DNA from 2 places in the Comamonas antarctica genome. Region 1 is predicted to be linked to the other one. Evidence: riboswitches for the same ligand, from Rfam matches in the RefSeq annotation. Region 1 holds a riboswitch; the other holds the start of a gene.
What was found. Region 1 has a riboswitch for manganese ahead of mntP (manganese efflux pump MntP). Riboswitches for the same ligand answer to the same signal wherever they lie in the genome.
Positions count from the first base shown of each region.

Region 1 (8,541 bases):
GCCATCGGATCCACCTCAAACTGGGGCGCGGGTTTGTGGTGAGAACAGGGGCGCTGCTCGGTTGGTACAATCCCTGAGTTTTGGTCTACTTTTTGTACGAAAACCGCTGGCGCGCCAAAACGCCTTTTTCCTCGCGCCATGTCCGAAGTTTCGTCACCTTGATATCCAATGGCACTGATCGTTCATAAATACGGCGGCACGTCGATGGGCTCCCCGGAGCGCATCCGCAATGTTGCCAAGCGTGTGGCCAAGTGGGCCCGGGCCGGCCACCAGATGGTCGTGGTGCCCAGCGCCATGAGTGGCGAAACCAATCGTCTGCTGGGCCTGGCCAGCGAGCTCGCGCCTGCGCAGCCGCAAAATTCCTACTACCGCGAGCTGGACATGCTGGCCGCGACCGGCGAGCAGGCCTCGTCGGCGCTGCTGGCCATCGCGCTGCAGGCCGAAGGCATGACGTCGGTCAGCTACGCCGGCTGGCAGGTGCCGGTGCGCACCGACAGCAGCTACACCAAGGCGCGCATCGAGTCCATCGATGACCAGCGCGTGCGCGCCGACCTCGACGCCGGCCGTGTGGTCATCGTCACCGGTTTCCAGGGCATCGACCCGGACGGCAACATCACGACGCTCGGCCGCGGCGGCTCCGACACCTCGGCCGTGGCCATGGCGGCTGCGCTCAAGGCCAGCGAATGCCTGATCTACACCGATGTCGATGGGGTCTACACCACCGACCCGCGCGTGGTTCCCGCCGCGCGCCGCCTGTCCACCGTGAGCTTCGAAGAGATGCTCGAGATGGCCAGCCTGGGCAGCAAGGTGCTGCAAATCCGTTCGGTCGAGTTTGCCGGCAAGTACAAGGTGCCGATGCGCGTGCTGTCGAGCTTCACGCCCTGGGACATGGATCTCGCCGAAGAAGCCCAGTCGGGCACGCTGATTACTTTTGAGGAAGACGAAAAAATGGAAAAGGCTGTCGTATCCGGCATCGCTTTCAACCGCGGCGAAGCCAAGATCTCCGTGCTCGGCGTGCCCGACACCCCGGGCATCGCCTACCGCATCCTGGGTCCCGTGGCCGAAGCCAACATCGAAGTCGATGTGATCCTGCAGAACATCAGCAAGGACGGCCTGGCCGACTTCAGCTTCACCGTGAGCCAGGGCGACTACCAGCGCGCGATGGACCTGCTGCAAAGCAAGGTCGTGCCCGAGCTGGGCGCCAAGGAAGCCGTGGGCGACCCGAGCATCTGCAAGGTCAGCATCGTCGGCATCGGCATGCGCAGCCACGCCGGCGTGGCCAGCACCATGTTCCGCACGCTGAGCGAAGAGGGCATCAACATCCAGATGATCTCGACCTCGGAAATCAAGACCTCGGTCGTGATCGACGAGAAGTACCTCGAGCTGGCCGTGCGCGCCCTGCACACCGCCTTCGGTTTGGACAAATCGGAGTAATTTTTCGGTTTTGCCCGAAGTCGTAAAAAACTCGGGTTACAATCGCTGTATTGGAAACGTGACCGAGTGGCCGAAGGTGCTCCCCTGCTAAGGGAGTATGGGGTGTAGAGCCTCATCGAGGGTTCGAATCCCTCCGTTTCCGCCAGGACCTAAAGCCTCAAGCGAGCAATCGCTTGAGGCTTTTTCCTTTGTCACAGCTGCTCGCGAGGTGCCTGCCATTGCCGCCGGTTCGATGCAGATGCGAGTCATTCCCCATAAGCTGCCACCGCCTGGGGGCATGGATGACCTGCGCCTTGTGCGCCGTTACACTCTGGGCTTCCCTTGGGGAGTAGCCTGCTTCCGCCCCGGAAGCGCCCGCGTCAACATACTCGGCATTTCGCATGCTGTGGCGCCGGCAGCCGTCTGACGGTTGGCGAGACCATCGGCATTTCACCGCAACGCTGGTCGGGCAGTGGTGGAATGCTGGTGTGCCTTTGCCCGGCCGGTAGAACGAACATCTGCGATGAATGCTGCTTCCATCCTGCTTCTTGCCTTTGCCATGTCCACCGATGCCTTTGCGGCCGCGGTCGGCAAAGGCTCTGCACTGATCAAACCCCGTTGGTCCGAAGCGCTGAGAACCGGCGCGATCTTTGGCGTCATCGAGGCGCTCACGCCGATCGTGGGCTGGGCGCTGGGCTATGCGGCCTCCGATTACGTCAAGGCCTGGGACCACTGGATCGCCTTCACGCTGCTGATGGTGCTGGGCGGCAGGATGCTGCTGGGTGCCCTCAAGGCTTCTGATGAAGAGGAAATGAGCAAGCCTGCAAGGCATGGCTTCTGGCTGCTGGTGGCCACGGGCTTTGCCACCAGCATCGATGCGATGGCGGTGGGCGTGGGGCTGGCCTTCCTGGATGTGAGCATTGCAACGGTGGCCATCACGATCGGCTTGGCTACCTTCCTGATGGTCACGCTGGGCGTGATGGTCGGACGGCTGCTGGGCCACATTGCCGGCCGCTGGGCCGAAGCGCTGGGAGGCGTGCTGCTGATGGGCATCGGCGCGGTGATCCTCTATGAGCATCTCAGCGCGATCTGGGTTCCTGGCTAAGGCATCCCGTCGACATGCGGGCCGCGCGAGGCCTTTAGAAACTCCGGGATGGCGTCGGCCTCGAGCGGGCGGGAGATGTAGTAGCCCTGGGCGGCGTCGCAGCCATGGTGCTTCAGCAGGTCCAGCACTTCTGCCGTCTCGACGCCTTCGGCGAGCATTTGGTAGCCGAGTGCATGGCCCATGCTGATCAACGATTGGATGAGCGTGAATGCGCGTTCATCGTTGGCTATCGGTTTGATCAGCGACTGGTCCAGCTTCAGGATCTCGACGGGCAGGGAATGCAGGCATGACAGGTTGCTGTAGCCCACGCCGAAGTCGTCCAGCGAAATGCAGATATCCATCGCGCGTACGGCCGCCAGCGTGGTCGCGGTCCGCGTACCTGTCATCACCGCGTTTTCCGTGCATTCGAGGCGCAGGCTCTTGGGATGGACGCCATGCAGCGCGCAGGCATTGCGCAGCATGTGCAGGAACATCGGATGCTCGAGATTGCGCGACGACACGTTCACTGCAATCGTCAGGTCCAGGCCCCGCGCGCGCCAGATCGACAGCTGCTCCAGCGCCTTGTGCAAGACCCACTCGGTGAAGTCGTGGATCAGCGTGGTCCGCTCCATCAAGTCGATGAACTCGGCCGGCGATACCTCGCCAAACTGCGGGTGGCGCCAGCGCGCCAGCGCCTCGACGCCTGAGATCCTCGCGGTATGCAGGTTCAGTTTTGGCTGGTAGACCAGCCGGAACTCGCCGTTGGCCAGGCTCGCAGGAATCGCGCGCAGCAGCGCGAAGGCGCGCCTGTGCGGCATGTCGAATTCCGCGGAGTACCGGGCCCAGGGGCGCTGCTCGGCCTCGGCCTGGTAAAGCGCGGTCGTGGCCATGCGCAGCACGTCGGCGATTTCGGCTTGGGTGTGATGGAAGTGCACCAGTCCGGCGTGCATCGCCAGCTGCACCGTGATGCCGCCCTCGGTCACGAAGGGCTTGCTCATGCGGGACAGCAACGCCGTGGCAATGTCTTCCTCGCCACTGCTGGAACCCGCGTCATAGATCACCGCAAACCGGGTTTCGCCCACGTGGTAGAGGTCGACGTCGGGAGGCAGGGCCGCCATCAGAATCGTGGCGATGCTTCGAAGTGCCACTTCGAGAGGTCGGATGCCCACGGCCCGCACCGCGGATTGCAGCTGCGTGTTGCTCATGACCTCCAGCAGCATCAAGGTTGCGGGCCGGCCCGGTGTGGCGAGGCAGGCCGCGGCCAGGTCATCTGCAAGCTGCGCGCGATTGGGCAGCCGAGTCACTTCGTTGACCCGTCCTGCCATTTGGTGCAGGTCGATCTGCGCCATGACCATGGCGGCGAAATCACGCAGCAGAGCGATCTGCTGCTGGCTGAACTTCCTCGGTCGCGTGTCGATCACACACAGGCTGCCGAGCGTATGACCCGAAGGCAGCTGCAGCGGTACACCGGCATAGAAGCGTATGCCCGGGGCACCGGTCACCATGCGGTTGTCGGCAAACCGGGGATCGAGCAGCGCATCCTCCACCACCAGGACGCTGGAGGTCTCGATGGTATGGGTGCAAAAGGAATCGCTGCGCGCGGTTTCAGCTTCGTCGATGCCGACGCGGGATTTGAACCACTGCCGGCTCTCATCCACGATGGAGATGGCTGCCATCGGCACTTGCAGCAGCGAAGCAGCAAGACGGGTAAGCCGGTCGAAGGCCTCGCTGGCTTTTGTGTCGAGAAGCCCGGTGGAACGCACAAAGAAAAGCCGTTCCTGTTCATGGAGCGGCAACTCAGACGAGGTCAGGGATGGAGCTACACAGATAGAGACTTCCAGCATGCATCCTCTTGTGCAATGGGTTCGATCGTCGAACATGCAGTATCGCGGTTGCAGTCATTCCTGAAAAGTCATCCTTTTCCCCGGGTTTTATGTAACATATAGGCACAGTTGGCCGGGTGCCCCTGCCCATGTCCGGCTTCGTTCCTTTTGCCCGTCGCTGGATCGGCGGCGCAGAACGGCCTTCACTCTTTCCGGCAGATGGCTTTGAACCTTTTGGTGGTTGTGCGCATTGCGCTGGGCATAGGGATCCTGTGTGGAGCTGGCGCCGGGCATGCGCAGGTCTACCGTTGCGGCAACAGCTACTCGCACACTCCCTGCAAGGGTGGGCAAGTGATCGACACAGCCCCGGTGGTGAGCGACCCGCGTGGGCCTATGTCGCGCGAGATCTATCTGTGCAGTGCACCGCCTGGGCAGAACTACTGGAGTTCGGCGCATTGCGCCGAGCATGGTTGGCGGATCGAACGCATCGAACGTGTGCCGACCCACATCTCCTGGGAGGAGCAGGTGGCCGCGGCCAGGCAGGCGCACCGGTCGGCACTGCAGCCCCCGGCCGCGCTGGTGCAATCTCCATCGCCGGCGCCTCGGTTGCCGTCGCCACCCGTCAACGGCACTTGCACTGCGCTTGAAGAACACGTGAAAGCCCTTGACAGCATGGGCCGCGCCGGCAGCCGGTATCACGACCTGGATCGGGTGCGGCGCGAACGCAAGAATGCAAGAGACCAGCAATACCGGCTGCGCTGCTGAAGCGGCTATTGGGGCCGGTTGATGGAGGCTGGCATGCCGACATCGTCGATGGAGCAGGGCTTGTTCTGGTTGCCGGACTGGCGCGCACGATCGGCCAGCCGCACATAGAAATCGGCGACCTCGCGCAGGTCCTGTTCATCGAGGTCCTCGATACCGATCATGCGGTTGCTCGCATGCCGGTTGGCGGCCAGCAGTTCGTTGAGCTTGAGGTGGATGGCAACGCTGTCCTTGTTCTGGCTCTGCTGGATCAGGAACACCATCAGGAAGGTGACGATCGTGGTCGCGGTATTGATGACCAGTTGCCAGACCTCGGAAAAGCCGAACATCGGTCCTGTGAGTGCCCAGATCACCACCAGCGTGAGCGCCAGGCAGAACATCGCGGGGGAACCCGCCCAGCGCGTGACCCGGGAAGCAAAGTGGTCGAAAGCCGTCTGCAGGCCGGAATGCGCGGCATAGGACGCGCTGTTGGTCGACGGCATGGAACCCAATTCATCGCTGGCGTCTGGTTTTTCAAGTGTCTGTTCTGGCATGACCACTTCCTTCTCGTGTTGATGTCAGGGTTTGCAACGACAGGCAGCCGCGACGTTGCGCCCTTTTTGTACGTGCTCCAGCGCCGGCATCCGCTCCCGGAGGTTGGCAGGCCGGCAGGGCCCATTCTGGCCGCCGGCGTGGAGGATGAAGGTCAGGAAGTTGGCTTACTGCGCAGGGGCCAGGGTCCTACACCGTGCGCAGGGCTACCTGTCCACAGTAGGTGGTCCGTAAGCGATGGCTCTGACGCCCGCGTTTCCTCCACCATTTTTGGAAAGCACCATGAAAGCACTCACCTATCAAGGAGCAAAGGATGTACGTGTCGAAAACGTTCCGGACCCGGTCCTCGCGGCCAGCGACGACCTGATACTGCGCGTCACCGCCACCGCCATCTGCGGCTCCGATTTGCACATCTTCCGCGGCAAGATCCCCGACATGAAGGATGGAGACATCCTCGGCCATGAGTTCATGGGCGTCGTGGAGGAGGTCGGTGCCGGCGTGACCGACCTGCGCCCCGGCGACCGTGTCGTCGTGCCGTTCGTCATTGCCTGTGGCTCCTGCTTCTATTGCAACAAGACCTTGTTTGCGGCCTGCGAAACCACCAACACCGGCCGCGGCGCGATCATCAACAAGAAGAGCGCCACGCCTGGCGCGGGCCTGTTCGGCTACAGCCATCTCTATGGCGGCTATGCGGGTGGCCAGGCCGAGTATGTGCGCGTGCCCAAGGCCAACGTCGGCCCGCTCAGGATCGCCGACAGCGGTCTGTCCGACGAGCAGGTGCTGTTCCTGTCGGACATCCTGCCCACGGGCTACCAGGCCGCAGTGAATGCCGCGGTCAAGCCGGGCTCCTCGGTGGCCATCTTTGGCGCGGGGCCGGTAGGCCTGATGAGCGCACTCTGCGCGCGTTTTCTCGGTGCCGAGCAGATCTTCATGATCGACGACAACGACTACCGGCTGCAGTTCGCGCAGGCCACCTATGGCGTGATTCCGATCAATTTCGAGCGCGAAGACGATCCCGCCGAGATCATCCTGCAGGCGACGCAGGGGCATGGCGTCGATGCCAGCATCGAGGCCGTCGGTTTCGAGGCCAAGGGCAGCGCCATTGAAACCGCGCTGACCGCGGTCAAGCTCGAAGGCTCGAGCGGCAAGGCGCTGCGCCAGTGCATTGCCGCGACACGCCGCGGCGGCGTGGTGAGCGTGCCGGGCGTCTATGCGGGGTTCATCCACGGCTTCCTGTTCGGCGACGCATTCGACAAGGGGCTGACCTTCAAGATGGGCCAGACCCATGCCCAGCAATTCATGCCGCAACTGCTCGAACACATTGCCAATGGTCAGATGCGGCCTGATGTCATCATCTCCCACCGCATGAAGCTTTCCGACGCAGCGCGCGGCTACGAGATCTTCAACAACCAGGAGGATGAGTGCCGCAAGGTGGTGCTCACGCCTTGAGATTGCGGCAAGGAGCATGGGCATGAGTGAATGGCTGGACCTCCTGCAGTGGCCTGCGTTTGTTGCTTCGGTCGCGGCGGCATGGTTGGTGGCATCCTCGTCGCCAGAGCGCCGCAACCGGGGGTTCTGGGTTTTTCTTTTCAGCAATGTGCTCTGGTCGGTATGGGGCATCCACACCCAGGCGGCTGCCCTGGTTGCATTGCAGCTGTGCCTTGCCGCCATGAACGTCCGAGGCCTGTTGAAGACCGGGAAGGAAGAGGTCTGTGAGCCCGGCTGAGTTCCATTCTTTTGGAGGAATCCATGTTCGAGCTTGATGGGCCGTGGTGGGAGCTTCCACTGCGCGCCAGCCTGGTGTATCTGGTGCTGCTGCTGCTGATGCGTGTGTCCGGCCATCGCACCGTCGGCCAGTTCACGCCGTTCGATCTGCTGGTGGTGATGCTGTTGAGCGAGGCGGTGTCGAACGGGCTGTCGGGCGGCGAGGAGTCGGTCTTTGGCGGGCTGATCTCGGCGGCAACACTCATCGCCCTCAACCTGCTGGTGGCCTTCATCACGGCGCGCAGCCAGCGCGCCCAGAACTGGATCGAGGGGCGGCCGGTGCTCATTGGCCGGGATGGCGAGATCTTTGCGGAGGTGCTCAAACGCCACCACATGCCGATGTGCGACGTGGAACGTGCATTGCGTGAAGCCGACTGTGATCGACAGGACATGAAGTACGCCTTCTTGGAAGCTGACGGAAAGATCAGCATCCTGCAGCACTCGGGCGACGCTGACGCGGCCGCGCGCAGCTGAAAGCGTCGCGTCGCGTCTGCAACCCGGTTGACGAAACCGGGCTGCGCTGCAGACACTGGGGCCTTCCATTTGCAAATGCATTGAAAGGAGGCTCCATGCGCTCTCCCTTTTCGACATTGACGGTCGCGGCCGCGCTGCTGGCGCTGTCCGCTTCAAGCGCGCTGCGTGCGGCGCAGGCCGAGGTGCTGGATGCCGAGGCCAGCGATCCCGTGCGTCTCGGCTGGATGGTTGGAGCGCCGCCGCCGCCCGAGCGGCAATTGCGCTTCGATGATGGCAGCTATTTCCAGTTTCCGGCCCTGCGCTGGAGCGTCGCGCACTTTCGGCAATTGATGCCGACGCTCAATATCTCGCGCGGCCTGGGCGCGCCCGTGCCGCTGGCGCGCGCGCTGCGCGCGGATCTCGACGCTGTGCAGTTCACGCCCCTGGGCGGAGCAGCTCCCATGACCTGGGCCCAATCGCTGGCCGCCAACTACACCGATGGCATCGTCGTGCTGCATAAGGGACGCATTGTCTATGAGCGCTATTTCGGCGCACTGGACGAACGCGGCCAGCACGCCGCGATGTCGGTGACCAAATCGGTGACCGGCACGCTGGGCGCGATGCTGGTGGCCGAAGGCCGGCTGGATGAGAACCGGCGCGTGTCCGACTACGTGCCCGAGCTCGCTTCATCGGCTTTTGGCGATGCCACCG
Region 1 is NZ_CP054840.1:1,342,143-1,350,683, forward strand. It holds gene tilS (tRNA lysidine(34) synthetase TilS) at 1-77, shown strand, start outside; gene HUK68_RS06345 (aspartate kinase) at 169-1,434, shown strand; tRNA gene HUK68_RS06350 (tRNA-Ser) at 1,487-1,579, shown strand; yybP-ykoY riboswitch at 1,753-1,916, shown strand; gene mntP (manganese efflux pump MntP) at 1,937-2,518, shown strand; gene HUK68_RS06360 (sensor domain-containing phosphodiesterase) at 2,515-4,377, opposite strand; gene HUK68_RS06365 (hypothetical protein) at 4,714-5,085, shown strand; gene HUK68_RS06370 (low affinity iron permease family protein) at 5,091-5,615, opposite strand; gene HUK68_RS06375 (zinc-dependent alcohol dehydrogenase) at 5,896-7,062, shown strand; gene HUK68_RS06380 (hypothetical protein) at 7,085-7,339, shown strand; gene HUK68_RS06385 (DUF421 domain-containing protein) at 7,363-7,851, shown strand; gene HUK68_RS06390 (serine hydrolase domain-containing protein) at 7,947-8,541, shown strand, end outside.

Region 2 (8,541 bases), 1.3 Mb from region 1:
CGCTCCCGGCGCAAGTGCGCCGGCACGGCTGCTGCTGTCCCTGGGCGAAGGCACGCAGCCGCTGCGCGCCGCAGCCGATCAGCATGCGCCAGGGCAGCAGCCGGTGGTCTTTCTCTCGGGCCCCGAAGGCGGCCTCAGCCCCCAGGAAGAGGCGCTGGCGCGCGCCCACGGTTTTGCGCCCGTGACGCTCGGCACGCGCGTGCTGCGTGCCGAAACCGCGCCGCTGGCGGCGCTCGCGACGTTGACCTTGGACTGAGGAACGGCCTCGACGACAGGGGGCCTGAAAATCCCGTTCGCCCTGAGCCTGTCGAAGGATGAACGGGCGCGCGCTGGGCGAGGAGCCACCCTTCGGTGGCGGCCTCGCAGGGCCGCGAGCAGCCTGAGCCTGGTTATCCCGCCACCGGCAGGCTTGCAATCACCTGCGCCACGGCCGCCGTGAGCTTCTTCGCATACGGCACATGCAGGAACTCGTTGGGCCCGTGCGCGTTGCTCTTGGGGCCGAGCACGCCGCAGACCATCATCTGTGCCTTGGGAAAGCCCTGGCTCAGCAGGTTCATCAGCGGAATCGTGCCGCCCTGGCCGATATAGCCGCAGGACGCGCCGAATTGCGCCTGGCTCGCGTTTTGCAGCGCCTGCTCGAACCAGTTGTCCATGGCCGGGGCGTTCCAGCCGCTTGAGGAACTCAGCCCTTCCCAGGTGACCCTGGCCTGGTAGGGCGCGTTGTCTTCGAGCAGGGCCTTCATTTCCTGCACGCAGCTGGCGGCATCGACCAGGGGCGGCAGGCGCAGGCTCAGCTTGAATGCGGTGTAGGGGCGCAGCACGTTGCCGGCGTTTTGCAGCGATGGGAAACCTTCGGCGCCGGTCACGCTCAGCGTCGGCTCCCAGGTGCGCTTGAGCAGCGACTCGACGGGATCGGACGTAGTCGGCAGCGCAAAGGTGGTGGCGCCGCCGCAGTCGTAATGCGCCCAGGGAAAGCGCTTGGTGACCTCGTCGCCCAGAATGGCTGCCGTGGCACGCGCCTGGGCCAGCCGCTCGGCCGGCACCTCGCAATGGAAGCTCGCGGGCAGCAGCCGGCCGGTGGCGCTGTCTTCAAGCCGGTCCAGCACCTGGCGCATGATGCGAAACGACGACGGCACCACGCCCGAAGCATCGCCCGAATGCACGCCTTCGGTCAGGATCTCGACCTTGAGCGTGCCGCTGGCCATGCCGCGCAGGCTGGTGGTGAGCCACAGCTGGTCGTAATTGCCGGCGCCGCTGTCGAGGCAGATCACCAGCGCGACCTCGCCCAGCCGCGGGCGCAGCGCGTCGACATAGGGCAGCAGGTCGCGCGAGCCGCTTTCCTCGCAGGTTTCGATCAAGCCGCAAATGCGCGGGTGAGGCACGTTCTGGCGCTTGAGTTCCTGCACCGCGGCAATGCTGGCGTAGACCGCATAGCCGTCATCGGCGCCGCCACGGCCGTAGAGCTTGCCGTTCTCGTATTTGGGGGTCCACGGGCCCAGGTCGCTGCGCCAGCCCTCGAATTCGGGCTGCTTGTCGAGGTGGCCGTACATCAGCACCGTGCCCTGGCTCTGCGCCTGCGACTGGGTTGCGGCCACCTCGAAGTACAACACTGGCGTGCGGCCCGGCAGGCGCACGATCTCGAGCGTGAGGCCCGCGACCTTCTGTGCCTCGACCCAGGAGGCGGCATTGCGCAGCACGGTGTCGAGATAGCCCTGCTGCTCCCAGTCGGGCGCGAACATCGGCGACTTCGCGGGAATGGCGATGTATTCGGTCAGCTGGCCAACGATATCGCGGTCCCACTGGTCGCTGACGCGCTCCAGTGCAAGGGCCGGATCGAGGGCGGTGGCGGGGATGCGTGCATTCATGGCTAGAGCTCCTTCGGCGGTGCCACGGCCGGCCGTGGCGATCCGCCCATTGTCCCGCAGTGCCGGCCAGACTGCCAGCCCCGGTGCCCGGCGAGGGGCGCCCGGCGAGGGGCGCCCGGCTAGGAGCGCCCGGCCAGGGTCAATCGTGTTCCAGACAGAAGACGGCCGTGCCGGCGCGCAGGTTGGGCAGCGTGCGTACTTCCTGGCCGTCCTGCAGCCCGAACGCATCGCGCACGCTGAGCCGGTTCTTGTGCGCCAGCACCTCGAAATCCTTGAAGGTGCCGACGCGGATATTGGGCGTGTCGTACCACTGGTAGGGTAGCCGGCGCGTGACCGGCATGCGCCCGCGCAGCACCGACAGGCGGTTGGGCCAGTGCGCGAAATTGGGGAAGGCAACGATGCCCAGGCGGCCGATGCGCGCGGTCTCGCGCAGCATGACTTCGGCATTGCGCAGATGCTGCAGGGTGTCGATCTGCAGCACCACGTCGAAGCTGTTGTCGCCGAACATCGCCAGGCCGTCCTCGAGATTGAGCTGCAGCACGTCGACCCCGCGGCGCACGCAGGCCAGCACATTGGCGTCATCGAGCTCCACGCCGTAGCCGCTGCAGCCGCGTTCGTGCTGCAGGTACGACAGCAGCGCGCCGTCGCCGCAGCCCAGGTCGAGCACGCGCGCGCCCTGGGGCACCAGGCGCGCAATGGCCTGCATGGTGGTTTTCTCGGTCATGCGATGTCCTTTGCAATGCTGTCGAAATAGGAGCGCATGACGCCCAGGTAGCGCGGATCGTCGAGCAGGAAGGCATCGTGGCCGTGGGGCGCGTCGATCTCGGCGTAGCTCACGCGGCGGCGGTTCTCCAGCAGCGACTTGACGATCTCGCGGCTGCGCGCGGGCGCGAAGCGCCAGTCGGTGGTGAAGCTGACCAGCAGGTACTTGGCCTGGCTGGCCGCCAGCGCCTGCGTCAGGTTGCCCGCATGCGCGCGCGCCGGGTCGAAATAGTCGAGCGCGCGCGTGATCAGCAGATAGGTGTTGGCATCGAAGTAATCGCTGAACTTGTCGCCCTGGTAGCGCAGATAGCTCTCGATCTCGAACTCGATGTCCTGGGTGCTGTACTTCAGGTCCAGGCCGCCGCGCAGCTGGCGGCCAAACTTCTGGTTCATCACGTCATCGCTGAGATAGGTGATGTGGCCGATCATGCGCGCGATGCGCAGGCCGCGGCGCGGCACGACGCCATGGTCGTAGAAGTTGCCGCCATGGAAGTCCGGGTCGGTGACGATGGCGCGGCGCGCGACTTCGTTGAAGGCGATGTTCTCGGCGTTGAGGTTGGGCGCGCTGGCCACCACCACCGCATGCGCGACGCGCTCGGGATAGCGCAGCGACCAGCACAGCGCCTGCATGCCGCCCAGGCTGCCGCCGAGCACGGCCGCGAGCCGCGCGATGCCCAGCCGGTCGAGCAGGCGCGCCTGCGCATCGACCCAGTCCTCCACCGTGACCACGGGGAAATCCGCGCCATAGACGCGGCCCGTGTCCGGGTTCTGGTGCATCGGACCGGTCGAGCCGAAGCACGAACCCAGGTTGTTGATGCCGATCACGAAGAAGCGGTTGGTGTCGACCGCCTTGCCCGGGCCGATCATGTTGTCCCACCAGCCCTCGCTTTTCGGCTGGTCGGCATAGACGCCGGCGACATGGTGCGAGGCGTTGAGGGCATGGCACACCAGCACGGCATTCGAGCCGTCGGCGTTGAGCTCGCCATAGGTTTCGTAGGCGAGGTCGTAGTGGTGGATCGAGGCGCCGCCCTGCAGCGGCAGCGGCTCCTCGAAATGCATGGACAAAGGGGTGGCGATGAAGGACATGAAAAAACCCGGCATCGCTAAAAACGAGGCCGGGTCGAGATGTCGTCGGACGGGTCTTTAGCTGGATTTATAAAGCGCCCGCAAGCATTGGCAAATCGGCGCGTGAAGCCGCCATTATGCCAAAACGTCGACGCCCGGCGCCCACAGCGCCAGCACGCCCAGCACCAGGAAGATGCCGGCCGACACCAGATGCACGATGCGCAGCGGCACCAGCCGCGTGATGCGCTCGCCGAGCCAGACCACGGGCGCATTGGCCAGCATCATGCCCAGCGTCGTGCCGGCCACGACCCAGAAATAGGCGTTGTACTTGGCCGCCAGCACGACAGTGGCGATCTGCGTCTTGTCGCCCATCTCGGCTAGGAAGAAGGCAATCAGCGTGGTGCCGAAAACGCCCCAGCGCGAGGCTGTGGCGGTCTCGCCTTCGTCAAGCTTGTCGGGAATCAGCATCCAGACTGCCATGGCAATGAAGCACGCGCCGAGCACCCAGCGCAGCACCTGCGGGCCGATGAACGTTGTGACCCAGGCGCCGACGGCGCCGGCCAGCGCATGGTTGGCGAGGGTGGCGGCAAGAATGCCCAGCACGATTGGCCAGGGCTTGCGGAAACGCGCGGCAAGGACCAGCGCCAGCAACTGCGTCTTGTCGCCCATTTCGGCAATGGCGACGATGGCGGTGGAAAGGAGAAAGGCTTCCATGGGGTACTTGTAATAACAGGCCGGACACAGATGCGAAAGCATTGGCTGCGCCCCGACTCCGGCCATGTGGATCGGCACCCAGCCAATGGTCTCGCCCAGCGCGAACCGCATGCACCATAGGTTGTGAGAACCCAAGTTTGTTGATGCATGCCTCCGGTGCGTTGCGCACCGGACGGGCTACTCCCCAAAGACAAGCCGCGATTCTAGGGGCTTTGTAAGACAAACGCCCGCTCGCGGGTAAATACCAGTCTCAAAAGTGTTGTAGCAGTAGCGAAATTTGATTCCTTAGGAATTTGTGTGGGTATATATGGCCCATAATGTCCAAGCCTTTCCGCAAAGCAATGAGTAGTAGGCAGGTGCGTTTCGGTCTCTAAAGTTGTCACTGGTAGTTGACTCCATAGGGCTCCATCGCGTTTTCAAGTGTTTTTTCAGGAGTCCTCCATGGGCAACAAACTTTACGTCGGCAACCTGCCGTACTCTTTCCGCGACGGCGACCTCGAGCAAGCTTTCAGCGAATTCGGCAACGTCAACAGCGCCAAGGTCATGATGGAACGTGACACCGGCCGTTCGAAGGGCTTCGGCTTCGTCGAAATGGGCAGCGATGCTGAAGCACAAGCTGCAATCCAAGGCCTGCACGGCCAAAACCAAGGCGGCCGTGACCTCGTGGTCAACGAAGCCCGTCCGATGGAACCCCGCCCTCCCCGTAGCGGTGGCGGCTTCGGCGGCGGCGGCGGTTACGGCGGTAGCAACGGTGGCGGCTTCGGCGGCGGCCGTGGCAACGGCGGCGGCTTCGGCGGCGGCCGCGGCGGCTACTAAGCATTGACTAGGGTTTTCAATAACCCATTGTCGGAAAAAGGGCCATTGGCCCTTTTTTTTCGTCTTTTTCATGCAAATGCGCCTTTGGCCGGCTTTTTTTTTGCAATTCTTTTCCCTCATAATTTGATATCGGTGTACCCGATATGAGTGCAGGTGATTTGCAATGCGTGCGCAGGTTTTCTTCCATGGACCGCTGGCAACAATGTGAGCACCACAGCAATTGTGTTACTTGAGGAGTTTGAGGAGTCTCTAATGGGCAACAAGCTGTATGTTGGCAATCTCCCCTATGGAGTGCGCGACAACGACCTGGAGCAGGCATTCAGCCCGTATGGTTCGGTAACGAGTGCCAAGGTGATGATGGAGCGCGACACGGGCCGTTCCAAAGGGTTCGGGTTCGTCGAGATGGGCAGCGATGCTGAAGCGCAGGCAGCGATCCAGGGCATGAACGGACAATCGTTGGGCGGCCGCAGCGTCGTCGTCAATGAAGCGCGTCCCATGGAGCCTCGTCCTCCCCGCAGTGGTGGTTTCGGCGGCGGTGGTGGCTATGGCGGCGGTGGTGGTGGTTACGGTGGCGGCCGCGAAGGCGGTGGCGGCTACGGCGGCGGTCGTGAAGGCGGCGGTGGCTACGGTGGCGGCCGTGAAGGCGGTGGCGGCTATGGCGGCGGCCGCGACGGCGGTGGTGGCTATGGCGGTGGCCGCGAAGGCGGCGGCGGTTATGGCGGCGGCCGTAGTGACGGTGGCGGCTATTCGGGTGGACGCAATGATGGCGGTTTCCGCAGTCCTTATGGCTCTGGCCCGCGTGGCGGTGGCCGCGGCGGTTACGGCAATAACAACGGCGAATAATCCGCGACGCAAAAACAAAAGGCTTCTAACGAAGCCTTTTTTTCGTTTTGAATATGTAAAGCGAAGCGAAACGCGGTTTTCATGCACCAAGATCGCGCAGCGCTTTGTTTATCTGCACCGCATTGGGTTAACCCCCGGTCTTGTGCCGGTGCTTGGTTTGCCGACCTTGCAACAGGCGGTCGAATAACCGGTTTGGCAGCATCCGCAGCAATTTGGCAACCATTCCCATCTGCCAGGGAATCACCGCATAACTGGTTTGCCGCAGGATGACGCGGCAGGCGCGCCGCGCAAACTCGTCGGCCGTGAGCAGAAACGGCATGGAATAGCGGTTATTGCGCGTGAGCGGTGTGGCGACATAACCCGGCAGCAAGGTGACCACCTTCACGCCGCTGGCCCGCATCTCGCCGCGCAGGCTTTCGCAATAGCTGACCACGCCGGCCTTGCTCGCGCAGTAGGCGCCATGCCCTGGCAGTCCGCGGATCGCCGCCACACTGGCCACCCCGACCAGCGTTCCCGAACCCCGGGCCTGCATGGCACGGATGAACGGGTGGAAGGTGGCCGCCATGCCCAGGTTGTTGGTGGCAAACAGCTGGGCCATGACCTCGAGGTCTTCGCGTTCGCCCGTGTCCACCCCCCAGCTTACCCCGGCATTCGCAATCACGATCTGCGGCAGGCCCTGGCGCGCGATGCACTGCCTGGCGGCCGCGACGATGCTCTCGGCCTGCGCGACATCGGCGCCATAGACCGCATGGCGCGCCGGCTCCAGCCCCTCGGCGGCGGCCCAGTCATGCATTGCCTGGGTATTGCGCGCCACCAGCGCCAGGTCATGGCCCTGGGCGTAGAAGCGCGCTGCCAGCGCCTGGCCAATGCCACTCGAGGCCCCGGTGATGAATACCAGTGGACGCGCGGCGGGCATGTTCAGCGTCCGGCCGCGCTCGCGGGCGCGGGCTGCAGCACGCCGCGGACCCGGCCGTCGAGCTGCAGCACCTGGTCCAGATGGTCGTAATGGAGGCGGTCGGCGGTGAAGCGGTCGGTGCCGCGCCACAGCACCACCGGCTTGTCCGAGAGCACGCGCTCCTCGTTGGTCCAGGCATGCAGGAACTCGCCCTCGAAACGCAGCTCGGGCGAGCGTGTGCCGTCAGGCATTTGCTGGGCCGCGCGCGTGACGCGGGCGTTGCCGAACAGCTGGACTTCGGAGCCGTCGCCATTGCTCAGCCCGCGCAGCGCGGTGGCACGGGTCTGGCGGCCGTCGGGCGACTTGGCGTGGATCTCGACGGCATCGATTTCCAGCGTGTCGGTGTCGGGATAGTGGCGCGCCATGTCGCCTTGCAACTGGCGCGTCATGTTGCCCGCGGCATCGAAGTTCTGGACCGAGAAGTCCTTCATGAAATAGTCGGGCTCATGCACGGGCGCGCGCGCCGGCGCCGCCGGCAGCGTGGAGGGCGCATTGCGCACCAGCCACCAGCTGGCCAGCGCCATCAGCCCCATCAGCGCGACCGGCAGATAGATCGTGAAGCTTTCCCAGCCTCGGCGCCAGCGGGTACGCATCAGGCATATTCCTCAAGCAAGGCGGCGTAGCGGCCCGAGGCCACCAGCAGCAGATCGCAGAACTCGCGCGCCGCGCCCTGCCCGCCCGCGCGCTGGCTCACGTAGTCGGCGGCCGCGAGGGCTTCGGCATGCGCGTTGGACGGCGCGCCGGCAAACGCCGCGCGGCGCATCACCGGCAGGTCGGGCCAGTCGTCGCCCATGGCCGCGGCCTGGCTCCAGTCCAGCCCGAGTGCCTGCAGGAACTCTTCGGCCGCGGGCCGTTTGTCCTCGGTGCCGAAGCGCGCATGCACCACGCCCAGGTTCTTGAGCCGCAGCCGCAGCGGCGCCGAATCGCGGCCGGTGATGACCACCGGCGTGATGCCGGCTTTTTGCAGCAGCTTCAGGCCATGGCCGTCGAGGGTATTGAAGCGCTTGATGACTTCGCCTTCCTGCGTGAAATACAGGCCGCCGTCGGTGAGCACGCCATCGACGTCGAAAAACGCCACTTTCACGTCCTGGGCCTTGAGCAGCAGCTGTGGCGCGAAATCCAGCGCCGGCGACAGAGTGCGAGCGTCCATCAGATCACCTTGGCGCGCATCAGGTCGCGGATATGCACCACGCCCACCAGCCGATCGGCACCCTCGACCACGAGCACCGAGGTGATGCCGTGCTGCTCCATGAGACGCGCGGCATCGACGGCCAGCGCATCGGCCTGGATGGTGTAGGGCTTGGCATGCATGACCTCGCCCGCGGTGGTGCTCAGCAGGTCGGCGCCCTGCTCGATGCGCCGGCGCAGGTCACCATCGGTGAACACGCCCAGCAGCTTGCCGTCGGCATCGACGATTGCCGATGCGCCCAGGCCCTTGGCGCTCATCTCGCGCATCAGCAGCAGGAAGGGCGCCTCGGCCGGCACGCGCGGCACGTCGCTGCCCGAGCGCATGACATCGGC
Region 2 is NZ_CP054840.1:15,926-24,466, reverse strand. It holds gene HUK68_RS00130 (16S rRNA (uracil(1498)-N(3))-methyltransferase) at 1-256, shown strand, start outside; gene HUK68_RS00125 (M20 family metallopeptidase) at 390-1,865, opposite strand; gene metW (methionine biosynthesis protein MetW) at 2,005-2,589, opposite strand; gene metX (homoserine O-succinyltransferase MetX) at 2,586-3,713, opposite strand; gene HUK68_RS00110 (TMEM165/GDT1 family protein) at 3,828-4,406, opposite strand; yybP-ykoY riboswitch at 4,424-4,604, opposite strand; gene rbp (RNA-binding regulator) at 4,848-5,222, shown strand; gene HUK68_RS00100 (hypothetical protein) at 5,239-5,409, opposite strand; gene rbp (RNA-binding regulator) at 5,475-6,065, shown strand; gene HUK68_RS00090 (SDR family oxidoreductase) at 6,193-6,981, opposite strand; gene lptC (LPS export ABC transporter periplasmic protein LptC) at 6,984-7,613, opposite strand; gene HUK68_RS00080 (KdsC family phosphatase) at 7,613-8,170, opposite strand; gene HUK68_RS00075 (KpsF/GutQ family sugar-phosphate isomerase) at 8,170-8,541, opposite strand, start outside.
Region 2: linked by a shared signal. The riboswitch ahead of HUK68_RS00110 (TMEM165/GDT1 family protein) and the one ahead of mntP (manganese efflux pump MntP) in region 1 are both predicted to bind manganese.